DNA from 3 places in the Paenibacillus sp. FSL H8-0283 genome. Region 3 is predicted to be linked to each of the others. Evidence: predicted binding sites of a transcription regulator. Region 3 holds the regulator's gene; each other region holds the start of a gene.

Region 1 (4,293 bases), 1.4 Mb from region 3:
AGCGGTTGACTTTATTTTTTGCGTTTCTACATAGTGGGATCATGTTAATATGGATTGACATTGAAACTGTACATTTCATGTTCCGGATGATGATAACGGGATTATGATGATTGTTTGGAGTAATGGAGGATATGAGGGAGGGCGTCTTGTGAATTTACCCAACCGGATTACGCTTGCACGAATTTGCTTAATCCCTTTTTTGATGGTGTTCCTGCTCGTGGATTTTCCATTTTATCCAGAGCCGTTGCAACTTGGAAGCTTGTCGCTTCCGTATAATCAACTGATTGCTGCTGTTATTTTTATCATCGCCGCAAGCACAGATGGAATTGACGGATACCTTGCGCGGAAAAATAACATGGTTACCAATCTGGGGAAGCTGCTCGATCCACTCGCAGACAAGTTGCTGGTTACTGCAGTTTTGATCTCGCTTGTGGAGATGGGCAAGCTGGATTCCTGGATTGCAGTTGTCATTATTAGTCGTGAATTTGCAGTTACCGGCTTGCGTCAAATTGCATTGCTGGATGGTTCGGTTGTTGCCGCCAGTGCTTGGGGCAAGCTGAAGACTGTAGTGCAGATTGTGGCGATTGTGCTGTTGCTGTTGAACAATTTCCCGTTTTCATACACGGGTATTCACGTCGATATTATCGCGGTTTGGGCAGCAGCGCTTATTACCATCTGGTCGGGTGTTGATTACTTTATCAAAAACAAAAATTTGCTTCATTTAACAAAAGCATAATGGTTTGTTCTTAAATGGGTAATCATGAAGGAAGCATTGGGTCAGGGGCAATAGGAAATTATCCTATTGCCCTTTGATCACTCACCACGTGTACAGGAGGATGCTCAATGAAGGCAGAAATCATTGCAGTTGGCACAGAGCTACTGCTTGGACAAATCGTCAATACCAATGCCAGATACCTATCCCGTGAATTGGCTGCGATGGGGATCGATGTATATTTCCAAACGGTGGTTGGGGATAACCTGAACCGACTTAGTGAAGCTATTCGCATTGCGCAGAGCCGTGCAGACGTTATTTTATTTTCCGGTGGCATCGGACCTACCCAAGATGATCTGACCAAGGATGCGCTCGCAGCTGTTCTTAACCGGAAACTGCATACAGATCGAATGGCAATGGACAAAATTGAGAGCTTTTTCAGAGATCGTAATGTGGATATGACAGAGAATAACCGACGTCAGGCGATCGTTATTGATGGCGGAACACCTCTGGCCAATGAAACGGGCCTTGCGGCAGGAAATGCGATTTCTGACAATGACAAATATTATGTTGTGATGCCTGGACCACCTAAAGAGTTGATTCCAATGTTTGAACAGGAAGTCAAACCTTGGCTGTTCCAGCATGTACTCACAGAAGAGATGCCGATCTATTCCCGAATGCTCAAATTCGCAGGTATTGGTGAATCTGCTCTTGAAGATCGACTTCTGGATCTGATTGACGCGCAGACAGACCCTACGATTGCTCCTTACGCGAGCGAAGGCGAAGTTACGGTACGTGTCTCCACAAAGGCTGCGAGTGAGGGAGAGGCGAAGCTGAAGCTGGATGCGATGGAGGTTCAGATTCGGGAACGTTTGACAGAACATCTCTACGCGAACGAGGATGTGCCTATAGAGTACACGATTGTAACTATGATGTCTGACATGGGGCTGACGCTCAGCGCTGCTGAGAGCTGTACAGGAGGGCTTGTCATGCAGAGTCTGACCTCTGTACCCGGAAGTGCATCAATGCTCAAAGGTGGTATTGTTTGTTACTCCAATGAAATTAAAGAAAAGCTGCTGAATGTGCCTCATGATTATCTGGAGGGTGAAGATGCACCTGGGGCGGTAAGTCCTGAGGTTGCAAAAGTGCTTGCTGAGCAGATCCGCATGATTGGCGATGCTGATTTTGGCTTGGCTGTTACCGGTGTAGCTGGACCGGGATATTCGGAACGCAAACCACCCGGACTTGTCTTCATCGCTCTTGCAGAACGTGGAAAAGAGACGGAAATCCATGAGCTACGTATTAATGGTAATCGCGAGACTGTTCGCATTCGTTCAGCCAAAGCAATTCTCTATCGCTTATGGCAAAAACTTGTGGCGATGGATTGATTAGTTAATAGCTTCGATTGCATTTACAGTTCCAAGCAAGTATAATTAAGGAAGACGGAAGAACCGTAGAATTAGGCTTTACAGCCTTGTTTACGGTTCTTTTTTCTGTTTAATGGAAAGTTTCCTTGAGGAAGAGGCGCCTCGGCCTTTACAAAAAAAACGAATGTATGTTCGAAAAAAAGCTTGGCAAACGTGTTAAAACAAGGTATCATTATCTTATAAACAGTAAAGGGTGTGAGCTTATTGTCAGACCGTCGTGCCGCGCTTGATATGGCGCTCCGTCAAATAGAGAAGCAATTTGGTAAAGGATCCATCATGAAACTGGGTGAGTCCACTCATATGAATGTGGAAATTATTCCCAGTGGTTCCTTGGCTTTGGATATTGCATTAGGAACAGGCGGCTTGCCTAAAGGCCGTATTGTTGAAATATATGGACCTGAATCCTCTGGTAAAACAACCGTAGCATTGCATGCTATCGCTGAAGTACAAAGAGCGGGTGGACAAGCTGCATTTATCGATGCCGAGCATGCTCTTGACCCACAGTACGCAAGCAAACTTGGTGTTAATATTGATGAATTGCTTCTGTCTCAGCCAGATACGGGTGAGCAAGGGTTGGAAATTGCAGAAGCTCTTGTACGCAGTGGTGCAGTAGATATCGTCGTTATTGACTCTGTAGCCGCATTGGTTCCAAAAGCAGAGATTGAAGGCGAAATGGGCGATTCACACGTTGGTTTGCAAGCGCGTTTGATGTCTCAGGCGCTGCGTAAACTGTCTGGTGCAATCAGCAAATCCAAAACAATCGCAATCTTCATTAACCAGCTTCGTGAGAAAGTCGGCGTTATGTTTGGTAACCCGGAAACAACACCTGGTGGTCGTGCTCTGAAGTTTTATTCCACAGTACGTCTGGATGTGCGTCGTATTGAGAGTATCAAATCAGGCAATGACATGATTGGTAACCGTACTCGTATTAAAGTTGTGAAAAACAAAGTGGCACCTCCGTTTAAACAAGCGGAAGTGGATATCATGTATGGCGAGGGTATTTCGAGAGAAGGCAGTATCATTGACATTGGTACAGAGCTGGACATCGTTAATAAAAGTGGTGCTTGGTACTCCTACGAAGGCGAGCGTTTAGGACAAGGTCGTGAGAACGCAAAGCAGTTCATGAAAGAGCATAAAGATATTGCTGACATCATTGAACAAAAAATTCGTGTAGCCAGTAACTTGGTTACTGCAGTTCCTGCGCCAACGAGTGAAGAGCAACAAAAAGAAGCAGCAGAAGAACAAGAATTGTTTGAAATCAACGAGTAATCTCTCAAAACCTCCCTTGTAGGGAGGACCCTGAGGGTGTTCCCCACTGGACTCCGTAAACTTATCTGATTGAGCTTGGATCAATCTGGATAATGGATTGTAGTGGGAGTACTCGTGCTGTCTAACAGCCCCTGTCCCAATGGACAGGGGCTGTTAGCACGCTAACTATGGAGTAAAGGCCGGGCAGAGTTCCCGGTCTTTTGTATTATTGGTGTTCTTTGTGTTATGTGAAGATGTGCTTGGCGTAGTCAGAATGAAAATGTTATGAAAGGGGAGACCAGAATGGATCAACATGACGAGGATTTATATGAAGAAGCAGAACAGGATGGCCTATCCCAATTTCCGGACAACGAAGAACTTATTATTACACGTGTAGAACGAACGAAGAGCAGGCAAGCTCGTTATCGAATCACTTTTGGCATCCACTCCATTACGGTTCTTGAAGATGTGATGATTAAATACAGGATGACTCAAGGTAATACGTTTATGAAGAAGGATCTGGAAGATATCATTCTAGCTGATGAGCGACAGCGGACGTATGCACAGTCTCTGCGTTTTTTGGAGCATAAGCCACGTACGCGCCATGAATTAAGTCAGAAACTTCGTCAGAAGGAGTTTGCTGCACCTTTGATTGAAGAGGCGCTGGATCGGCTTGAGCGGGAGAACCTGGTGGATGACGATCTATTTGCGAAGGAATGGACAAGACAGCGTATGGAGGGCAAGCGGAAGGGAAAACTGTGGATAAGGCAAGAGCTGCGTCAAAAGGGCATTGCCAATGATCTCATTGTTGAGGCACTAGAAGGGATCAGTACAGATGCGGAATTTGAGACTGCCTTGAGTGCCGGACGCAAAAAATGGAATCAGGTCAAAGGGGACGTCAAAGAG
Region 2 (4,293 bases), 870 kb from region 3:
ACCCCAATTCGAAAGATACGGTGATTCGTGCAAGTGTAGTGGAGGGGACGAAATCGAATCTGAAGAAGCGAAGCGTGCGCCTTTGTCTCCGGATTTTCCCTTTAAAAAGGGAATCAAAAAAATCTGGAGACAACAGCGATCAGAAGATCGATTCGTAACCGGAACGTCACTTAACTGCTGCACCCCAATTCGAAAGATACGGTGATTCGTGCAAACGTAGTGGAGGGGACGAAATCGAATCTGAAGAAGCGAAGCGTGCGCCTTTGTCTCCGGATTTTCCCTTTAAAAAAGGGAATCAAAAAAATCTGGAGACAACAGCGATCGGAAGATCGATTCGTAACCGAAACGCCACCTACGCGCCGCACCAAACCTATCTTTTGAACTATTAAATTAAAGGAAGTGGATCTACCTTGCCATCAGTTACACTCGAACGCAGTCGCAAAAAGCGGCTTGAACATGCACATCCATGGATATTTAACAATGAAATTGCCTCTGTTGACGGAAACCCGGAACCGGGAGATCTGGTCAATGTATTGAATCATCAAGGTCGCTATCTGGCGACAGGTTATTACAATCCTGCATCTCAGATCACTGTAAGGGTTGTAGCGTATCAACCTCTGGAGTCCGAACAGATGGACACCGCGTTTTTTGCAGCGCGTTTCCGCGATTGCTTGCGTCACCGGGAACGTTTTATCCAGGATGGAGAGGCATATCGTCTCGTTTACGGCGAAGCTGATTTTCTGCCAGGATTAATCGTTGATCGATTCGGCAGCATCCTCGTTGTACAGTTGCTTACACTTGGCATGGATCGTTGCCGTGAAGCCATCGTACAGGCACTCATTGAAGTAATGCAGCCGGAAGGCATATATGAGCGCAGTGATGTCTCGATTCGTGAACTGGAAGGTTTGGAACAGACCAAAGGTCCGCTGTATGGAGAGTGCCCACGGCATGTCACTGTTACAGAGAATGGGCTACTCATTAAAGTGGATATCGTGGAAGGGCAGAAGACAGGTTACTTCTTCGACCAACGCGAGAATCGTGCAGCCATCGAACCGCTTATGAAGGGTTGGGGCTACAAGAGTGGAATCATACTTCAAACGACCGAGCAGGATGGCATAGAGCAGCTTTTGCCTGTGAATAAAAGCGGTAAAGTAGTTACATTCCCATATTGGGATGGTGCCACTGTACTTGAGTGTTTCTCACACACGGGAAGCTTTACGTTGAATGCTTGCAAGTATGGAGCCAAAAAAGTGACTTGTCTTGATATTTCGGAGCATGCCATTGAGAGTGCACGAACAAATGTGGAGCTGAACGGTTTCACTGACCGGGTCGAGTTCGTAGTTGCTGATGCATTCCAGTACTTGCGTGAACAAGTGAAAGGGCTGGATGAACGTACCTCACGTGCACGTGCAGGCGAACAGAAAGTGGATACATCCAAAGCGCTTGCAGCTGGCGGTAAAACATTTGATGTGGTCATCCTTGATCCTCCTGCATTTGCCAAAACGAAATCAGCAGTTAAAGGTGCATGTCGCGGTTATAAAGATATCAATCTGCAAGGAATGAAACTGGTCAATGAGGGTGGATATTTGGTAACAGCCAGCTGTTCGTATCATATGCGTCCAGACTTATTCCTAGATACGATTGCTGATGCAGCAGAAGATGCAGGCAAAGTGCTTCGTTTGATCGACTGGAAGGCAGCCGGTAAGGACCACCCGCAAATTTTGGGCGTGGATGAAGGACATTACCTGAAATTTGCTATTTTCGAAGTGCGCAGTAAAAAGAATTAATTGTCTGATTTCCGTTCCAATCAAGTATAGATCAAGTCAAAAGTCCACAGTGTGATAGCTGCGGGCTTTTTGCTGTTTTGCTGTGTTAACGGAGATGATCTCCGGTTTTACCGAATAGTGGCAAACGTATGTTCCGAACCAAGTCAGATATGTTATACTGGGAATTAAAATCTTGTACGTGTGGTTTGGAGGATTAGACATGTCCGTTCGTTTTGTTATTGGCCGGGCAGGCAGCGGCAAAAGCTCGCTGATTACCCGGGAAATTACATCCCTGCTTCAACAAGAACCGCAAGGCACACCTTTGATTTTGCTCGTTCCCGAACAGAGTTCTTTTCGAACAGAGCAGGCATTGGTGTCTTCTGGAGCAATTAAAGGTACCATGCGTGCTGAAGTGCTCGGCTTTCGCCGTTTAGCCTATCGTGTAATGCAGGAAGCAGGTGGTTCTGCTCGTATTCCAATCGGAGCCGAAGGCAAAAAGATGCTGCTCTATAAAGTAATCCAGCGCCGTAAGGAAGAATTAAAGCTGTTTGGTGCATCCGGCAGCCAGCTGGGTTTTATAGGTGAATTAAATGATTTATATAGTGAATTTAAACGTTATGAAGTTGATCCATCATTGCTGGAAGAAGGGATGTCTGGAAGTAATACCTCATCCACTTCGCCGATTCTGGAGGACAAGTTGCATGACTTGAATCTGATATATCGTGACTATGAACAGGAACTGACCAATTTATATATTGATGATGAAGACACGTTGACCGAGCTGACAGATCGTTTGTCGGAAAGTGCATTGCTGCAGGATGCCCAGATCTGGATTGATGGTTTTCAGGGATTCACACCACAGGAGATGAGTGTGATCGGTAGGCTGATGTTGCAGTCCTCTTCCGTGACGATTGCCCTGACATTGGATCGTCCTTATGATCACGGCGCACTGCCTGGAGAACTGGAACTGTTTTATCCCACGGCAAGTGCCTATGCGCGCCTGAAAGGAATGGCTGACGAACTGGGTGTAACGAGCGATATAACCGTGCTAGATTCGGAGATTCCACCGAGATACAAGGATCGCCCGGGACTTGCTCATCTGGAGGCTGGTTTCGACCGGCGAATTCGTTGGAAAAGTGAAGGCCTTGATTCCGGAATCCGACTGGTTGCAGCGGAGAACCGACGAGCTGAGATGGAGGGAGCACTGCGTGAGATGCGGCGCCTGGCACAAAACGAAGGTGCGCGTTATCGGGATATGGCGGTACTTGTTCGTCAGTTGGATACCTACGCTGATATAGCTGAACCTCTATTCAGGGATTATGACGTACCCGTCTTTCTGGACCGCAGAAGAAATGAACTTCATCATCCATTATCCGAGTTTATCCGTTCTGCACTCGACATTGTTCGTCGACATTGGCGTTACGAGGATGTATTTCGCTGTGTCAAAACGGATCTGCTGCTTCCGCGTGATGGTTCCATCACTCGTGAAGATATGGACCAGCTTGAGAATTATGTACTGGCTTGTGGTATTCACGGGTATCGCTGGACTGACGGCAAACCGTGGAAGTATGTACCTAGCTTATCACTGGAAGATAACGGTCAGGATGGCCGTAGTCGAGGACGGGACCAGATGCTTTCTTTAATGGAGAGCTGTCGAACGGTCATTACAGATTCCTTGGGTGCTTTTGAGAAACGAATGAAAAAGGCAAAGACAGCCAAAGCCCAGTGCGAGGCACTATACAGACTGCTGGAAGATGCTGAGATCGCATGGAAGCTGGAGAACATGTCTGCTGAAGCTAAGGCACAAGGTGACCCCGAACGGTCGAGAGAACATCGGCAGATGTGGGGAGCTGTGCTAGATTTATTGGATCAGATGGTCGATATGATGGGGAATGAACGGCTGGATATCACGCTGTTTGCCGGGATGATTGAGACCGGATTGACGGAACTGAAGCTGGGTCTGGTACCACCAGCACTTGATCAGGTTTTGATGGGTTCTATGGACCGTACACGCCTTCAGGACATCAAATACGTATTTATCCTTGGCGCCGTTGATGGTGAATTACCCGCCGTACCTCAGGATGATGGCGTATTAACGGAACTGGAGAGAGCGTTACTGACGGAAAGAGGCATGGCGCTTGGACCAGGTGCAACAAGGCAGATGCTGGATGAACGTTTTCTGATCTATACGGCAATTACAGCGGCAAGTAGCCAGTTGTGGCTGAGTTACCCGGTTGCTGATGATGAGGGGAAAGCACTGCTTCCTTCCGAGATTGTCCGCCATGTACGGAAGATGTTTGGTCTACAAGAACAGCCATTGCTCGCTCAACCACCGGTTGCGAACTCGGAAGAAGCGCATTGGTCCTATGTCACCCATCCGGGTCAGAGTCTGTCAACGCTCATTGGACAATTGCGCAAATGGCGCCGCGGAGAAGACATCCCTGAAATGTGGTGGGTGGTCTACAATTGGCATGTATCTCGAGAGACAAGCAGACCTCAGCTGGAACGGTTGATGGGATCAATCTTT
Region 3 (4,293 bases):
AGGTATGGGCAATTCATAAAAAACACGAAACTAGGCACATGATTGCGTGGAAAACTTAAAATAACTGATGATGAGTTATATAGATGGAAGCAGATAAAAGGGTCACCAAAGAAGCCTATGTTTGTCTGTAAGCATGGCTTACTTTTAACATGATGCATTCGTTCACAGATAGATAATCGTAAAGCTCTCTTTTCATTAATGAAAGGGGAGTTTTTTATATGTGGTAACTAAACATTTCTATTTTGAAGAAATGTATCAATTCATGTTAGTAACAGCGCAAAAACCATTGTCATTTATCTAGTAACCCATTAAAGAGAAACTGAAATTAGAATTCTTTCTTACAGTGCATCCAACTGTCGGAAGCAAAAAATCTAAATTAAGCTTCCTTAGAAATTCTAATAGCCATTACATAGTAGCAAGTACTAGCTTTCACTCTATAAAAAATCCAACCAACGTTCAAATACATACAAATGGATGTTTCATTTGTATGTTGAAAGTTTCATATAGAAGAGGTATACTTTAATTAAATTTTGAACAATTTAATTTTAAATAATTAATTGGAGATGTTAATATGGATCAGGCAAAACAACTTGTGATAGAACAACGTACATTTTTTTATACAGGACAAACTAAAAATATCGAGTATCGGATTAATGCACTTCAACAGCTTAGAAAGGGAATTGAAAAGTATCAGCAACGGATTCAAGATGCACTTCGGGCAGATCTGAACAAATCTGAGGCGGAAGCTTACGGTTCCGAGATTCGCATTGTTCTGGGTGAACTGGATTTTGCATTAGAACATCTGCAGGAATGGGCTGCACCAAAACAAGTCCCAACTAATCCGGCTATGCCGGATGGGGTGAGCACCATTTACCCTGAACCATACGGAGTGGCTCTTATTATTGCACCTTGGAACTATCCTTTCCAACTGGCCTTTGGTCCACTGATTGGAGCAATTGCAGCCGGTAACTGTGCAGTTATCAAGCCTTCTGAATTAACACCAGCGGTATCTCGTTTGACATATGATCTGATTCAGGAGATCTTCCCTCAGGAGTATATCGCCGTTATGGAAGGGGAAGTTGAAGCCAGTACAGCATTGTTGAAAGAGAAGTTTGATTATATTTTCTTCACAGGAAGCACAGGTGTTGGTCGCATTGTTATGAAGGCAGCTGCGGAGCATTTGACTCCTGTAACCCTGGAGCTAGGGGGCAAAAGTCCTGCTATTGTCCATAACGATGCAGAACTGAAGCTGGTGGTCCAGCGTATTGTTCGTGGTAAGTTCCTGAATGCAGGCCAAACTTGCGTTGCTCCGGATTATTTGCTTGTACATGAACAAGTTCATGACGAATTGATCAATCTGATTGGCGCAGAGATCAAAGATAAATTTGGGGACGATGTGTTACAGAACGCTGATTTCCCGCATATTGTTAACTCGCGTAACTTTGATCGGTTGTCGAAATTCCTAACAAATGGAAAAACGCTGATTGGTGGACGTTCTGTACGAGAGCAGTTGCTCATTGAGCCGACTGTACTTGGAGATGTGAACTGGGAATCAGCTGTCATGCAAGAAGAGATCTTCGGTCCGATTCTTCCTGTATTTACGTACAGTGACCTGAATCCTATGCTAGATGAGATTGTTCGCCGGCCAAAACCATTGGCGCTATATCTCTTCACACAGGATGAGCAGCTGCAGGATCAGGTTCTGAATCAAGTATCCTTCGGTGGGGGATGTATTAATGACACACTTTCTCATATGACTTCACACTATCTCCCGTTTGGTGGTGTAGGAGAGAGCGGTATGGGCTCATATCACGGACAACAGAGCTTTGATGTGTTCTCGCATCACAAGAGTGTTCTGAAACGCAGTGAATAATTAGCCGCTAAAATAACATAAACAAGAAAAAAGAGGTTGTCCTGTTGATCAGGACAACCTCTTTCGTATTTCATTACATCTAGTTTTGTTACTCAAGTTAAATATTAATGAATATCTCGGAAAAGGCCAATGACTTTACCCAGAATACTAACATGTTTCAAACGTAAAGGTTCGAAGGTCGCATTCTCCGGTTGAAGGCGAATATGATCTTTCTCTTTATAGAACGTTTTCACTGTAGCTTCATCGTCTTCAGTCATTGCAACGACGATATCACCGTTATCAGCAGTTTGCTGTTGACGGACAATAACGTAATCTCCATTAACGATTCCAGCTTCCACCATACTATCTCCCACTACTGAAAGCATAAACACTTTCTGTTCGCCTACATAATGTGTAGGAAGAGGGAAGTAGTCTTCAATGTTCTCGGTTGCAGTGATTGGAACCCCGGCTGTAACCTTACCAACAACAGGAATACGTGCAACGCTATGAGCAAATTGATGAGAATGCTCAGATTCTTCCTGGCTCAAAAGCTCAATGGCTCTTGGCTTGGTAGGGTCGCGTCGGATCAAACCTTTTTTCTCCAAACGATCCAAATGTCCATGTACTGTTGAGCTGGAAGCCAGTCCAACCGCTTCACCAATTTCCCGTACGGAAGGAGGATACCCCTTCAACCGGACTTCATTTCGTATAAACTCCAGAATAGCCTGCTGCCTGCTGGATATCTTCGACATACCGTATCAACCCCATTTTAGTAACGTTTGGGAAAATTATAACATAGAACCTCCGTTCGTACAAACATAAGTTCTAAATAAAATAGCATTAAATCAGTGTTTTTTAACTTATAGAACAGAAATTGTTCAAAAGTCAGAGCATAATATTGCAAATGCTTTGCAAATGTACTTGAAATAAGATATTGCTCCTTCTAAAAAAGAAGCGAACAATTGTTCTAAAAATCTATTGAACAAAACAAGTGTTCGTGTTATATTGATTTCAACAGATAGGAACAAACGTTTGGAGGCGGGTATTTAATGAGATATTCTACTTATCAAAGCATTTATGAACCAATGAATTCGGAACTGGTGAAGTCTAACATAGGGAAATACAAGAAGGTTTTAGCGCGTTTCAAGATTTCTTCATGGATGTTAAAGGTAGCCATTACCTCTTTGATTATATTTATTGGATGTAGCACTGTTTTAACTGTATTTGCCGGCAATGAGAATGATGTTCTGCCTGGAGGAAAGATAGCTGTTTCACAAGGGGAAACATTATGGAGTATTTCTTTGGAACATAAACCGACGAATATGGATACACGTGTTTATATAGAAGCAATTAAGAAAGTGAATCAACTTCATACAACTTCCATCCAAGTGGGACAAGTACTAGCTCTACCGCAATTTGCAGAATAAAATGCACATCAATAAGTGTTAGCGCGTGTCAGCTTGACAAGCAGCCTTTATAATGGCAAAGTTAATATGACTTTGTATTTTTGGAGGGGACAAGCTTGGATATAGATAGTCTGGTAGCACGCATTAACGAATTGGCTCGTAAGCAAAAGTCCACTGGATTGTCGGAGGAAGAACTTGCTGAACGTGCCGAGCTAAGAGAGATTTATTTGAGTAATATTCGCAGCAATTTCAGACAACAACTGGATACCATTGAGATTGTTGATGATGAGAATGACAAAGGCCACCAAGGCAAACTCAAACACTAACGAAACCTAATGATATCATTATGATATTTAGGTTTCTTCCTGTTATTTTGAGTGTGCAATTTATAGGGGGAAATGTTGGTTTGCAATTATGTAAGCCGATACAAAGACACATAAGGGGGATTCTCATGTCGCGTTCGTTCGAGAGAACGGTTAAGAAAAATTCCAAGCAGTTAAATCAGCAACGCAAAAAAAGTGGTCAACCAATCACGGGTACACCAGGTGAAGAAGTCTTTAAGGGACGCAGCTTGTTGTTCCCAATATTTTTGATCGGTCTCGCCTTTTTGTATCTGTTTATGAGCACATTCCTTGTGCAAGCTCCAATGACAACTTGGGACTGGGTGACCATGTTGCTTTACGTATTTTTGGCAGTCATCTTCATGCTTCGCCGTCCATACATCAAGATTAGCAGTAATCGGATTATAACGACGAAGGGTAATCGTGAACGTTCAATTGGGGTTGACGATATCGTCAAATTCAGAATTGAACCAGGTACAGTTGTTATCGAACATAACAGTCGCGGGAAAAGATGGGTGTTTACCAAGTTATTGAACCGTTACGATACAGATGCGATTGCAGAACGTTTGCTGAAATTTGCGAAAGCACACCAGATCACCGTGGAAACCGTCGAAAAGTAATTATTGCATAAAGGGGTAGATGATCGGAATGGCGTTAAAAGCGATTTTGTTCGACCTAGATGATACTTTATTAT

The links. Region 3 encodes LexA, which represses DNA repair genes until DNA is damaged. Its sites were predicted from a motif close to CGAACATATGTTCG; they were not measured.
Region 1: recA (recombinase RecA) is a predicted target of LexA. The motif match lies at 2,261-2,274, and genes of this name have one in related genera.
Region 2: addB (helicase-exonuclease AddAB subunit AddB) is a predicted target of LexA. The motif match lies at 1,909-1,922, and genes of this name have one in related genera.

What each region holds. Positions count from the first base shown of each region.
Region 1 is NZ_CP150295.1:2,612,845-2,617,137, forward strand. It holds gene pgsA (CDP-diacylglycerol--glycerol-3-phosphate 3-phosphatidyltransferase) at 149-736, shown strand; gene MHI52_RS11880 (competence/damage-inducible protein A) at 844-2,100, shown strand; gene recA (recombinase RecA) at 2,344-3,408, shown strand; gene MHI52_RS11890 (regulatory protein RecX) at 3,691-4,293, shown strand, end outside.
Region 2 is NZ_CP150295.1:4,902,008-4,906,300, reverse strand. It holds gene MHI52_RS21775 (class I SAM-dependent rRNA methyltransferase) at 411-1,787, shown strand; gene addB (helicase-exonuclease AddAB subunit AddB) at 1,987-4,293, shown strand, end outside.
Region 3 is NZ_CP150295.1:4,030,157-4,034,449, reverse strand. It holds gene MHI52_RS18030 (aldehyde dehydrogenase) at 572-1,873, shown strand; gene lexA (transcriptional repressor LexA) at 1,978-2,604, opposite strand; gene MHI52_RS18020 (LysM peptidoglycan-binding domain-containing protein) at 2,902-3,279, shown strand; gene MHI52_RS18015 (DUF896 domain-containing protein) at 3,375-3,584, shown strand; gene MHI52_RS18010 (hypothetical protein) at 3,710-4,219, shown strand; gene MHI52_RS18005 (HAD family hydrolase) at 4,248-4,293, shown strand, end outside.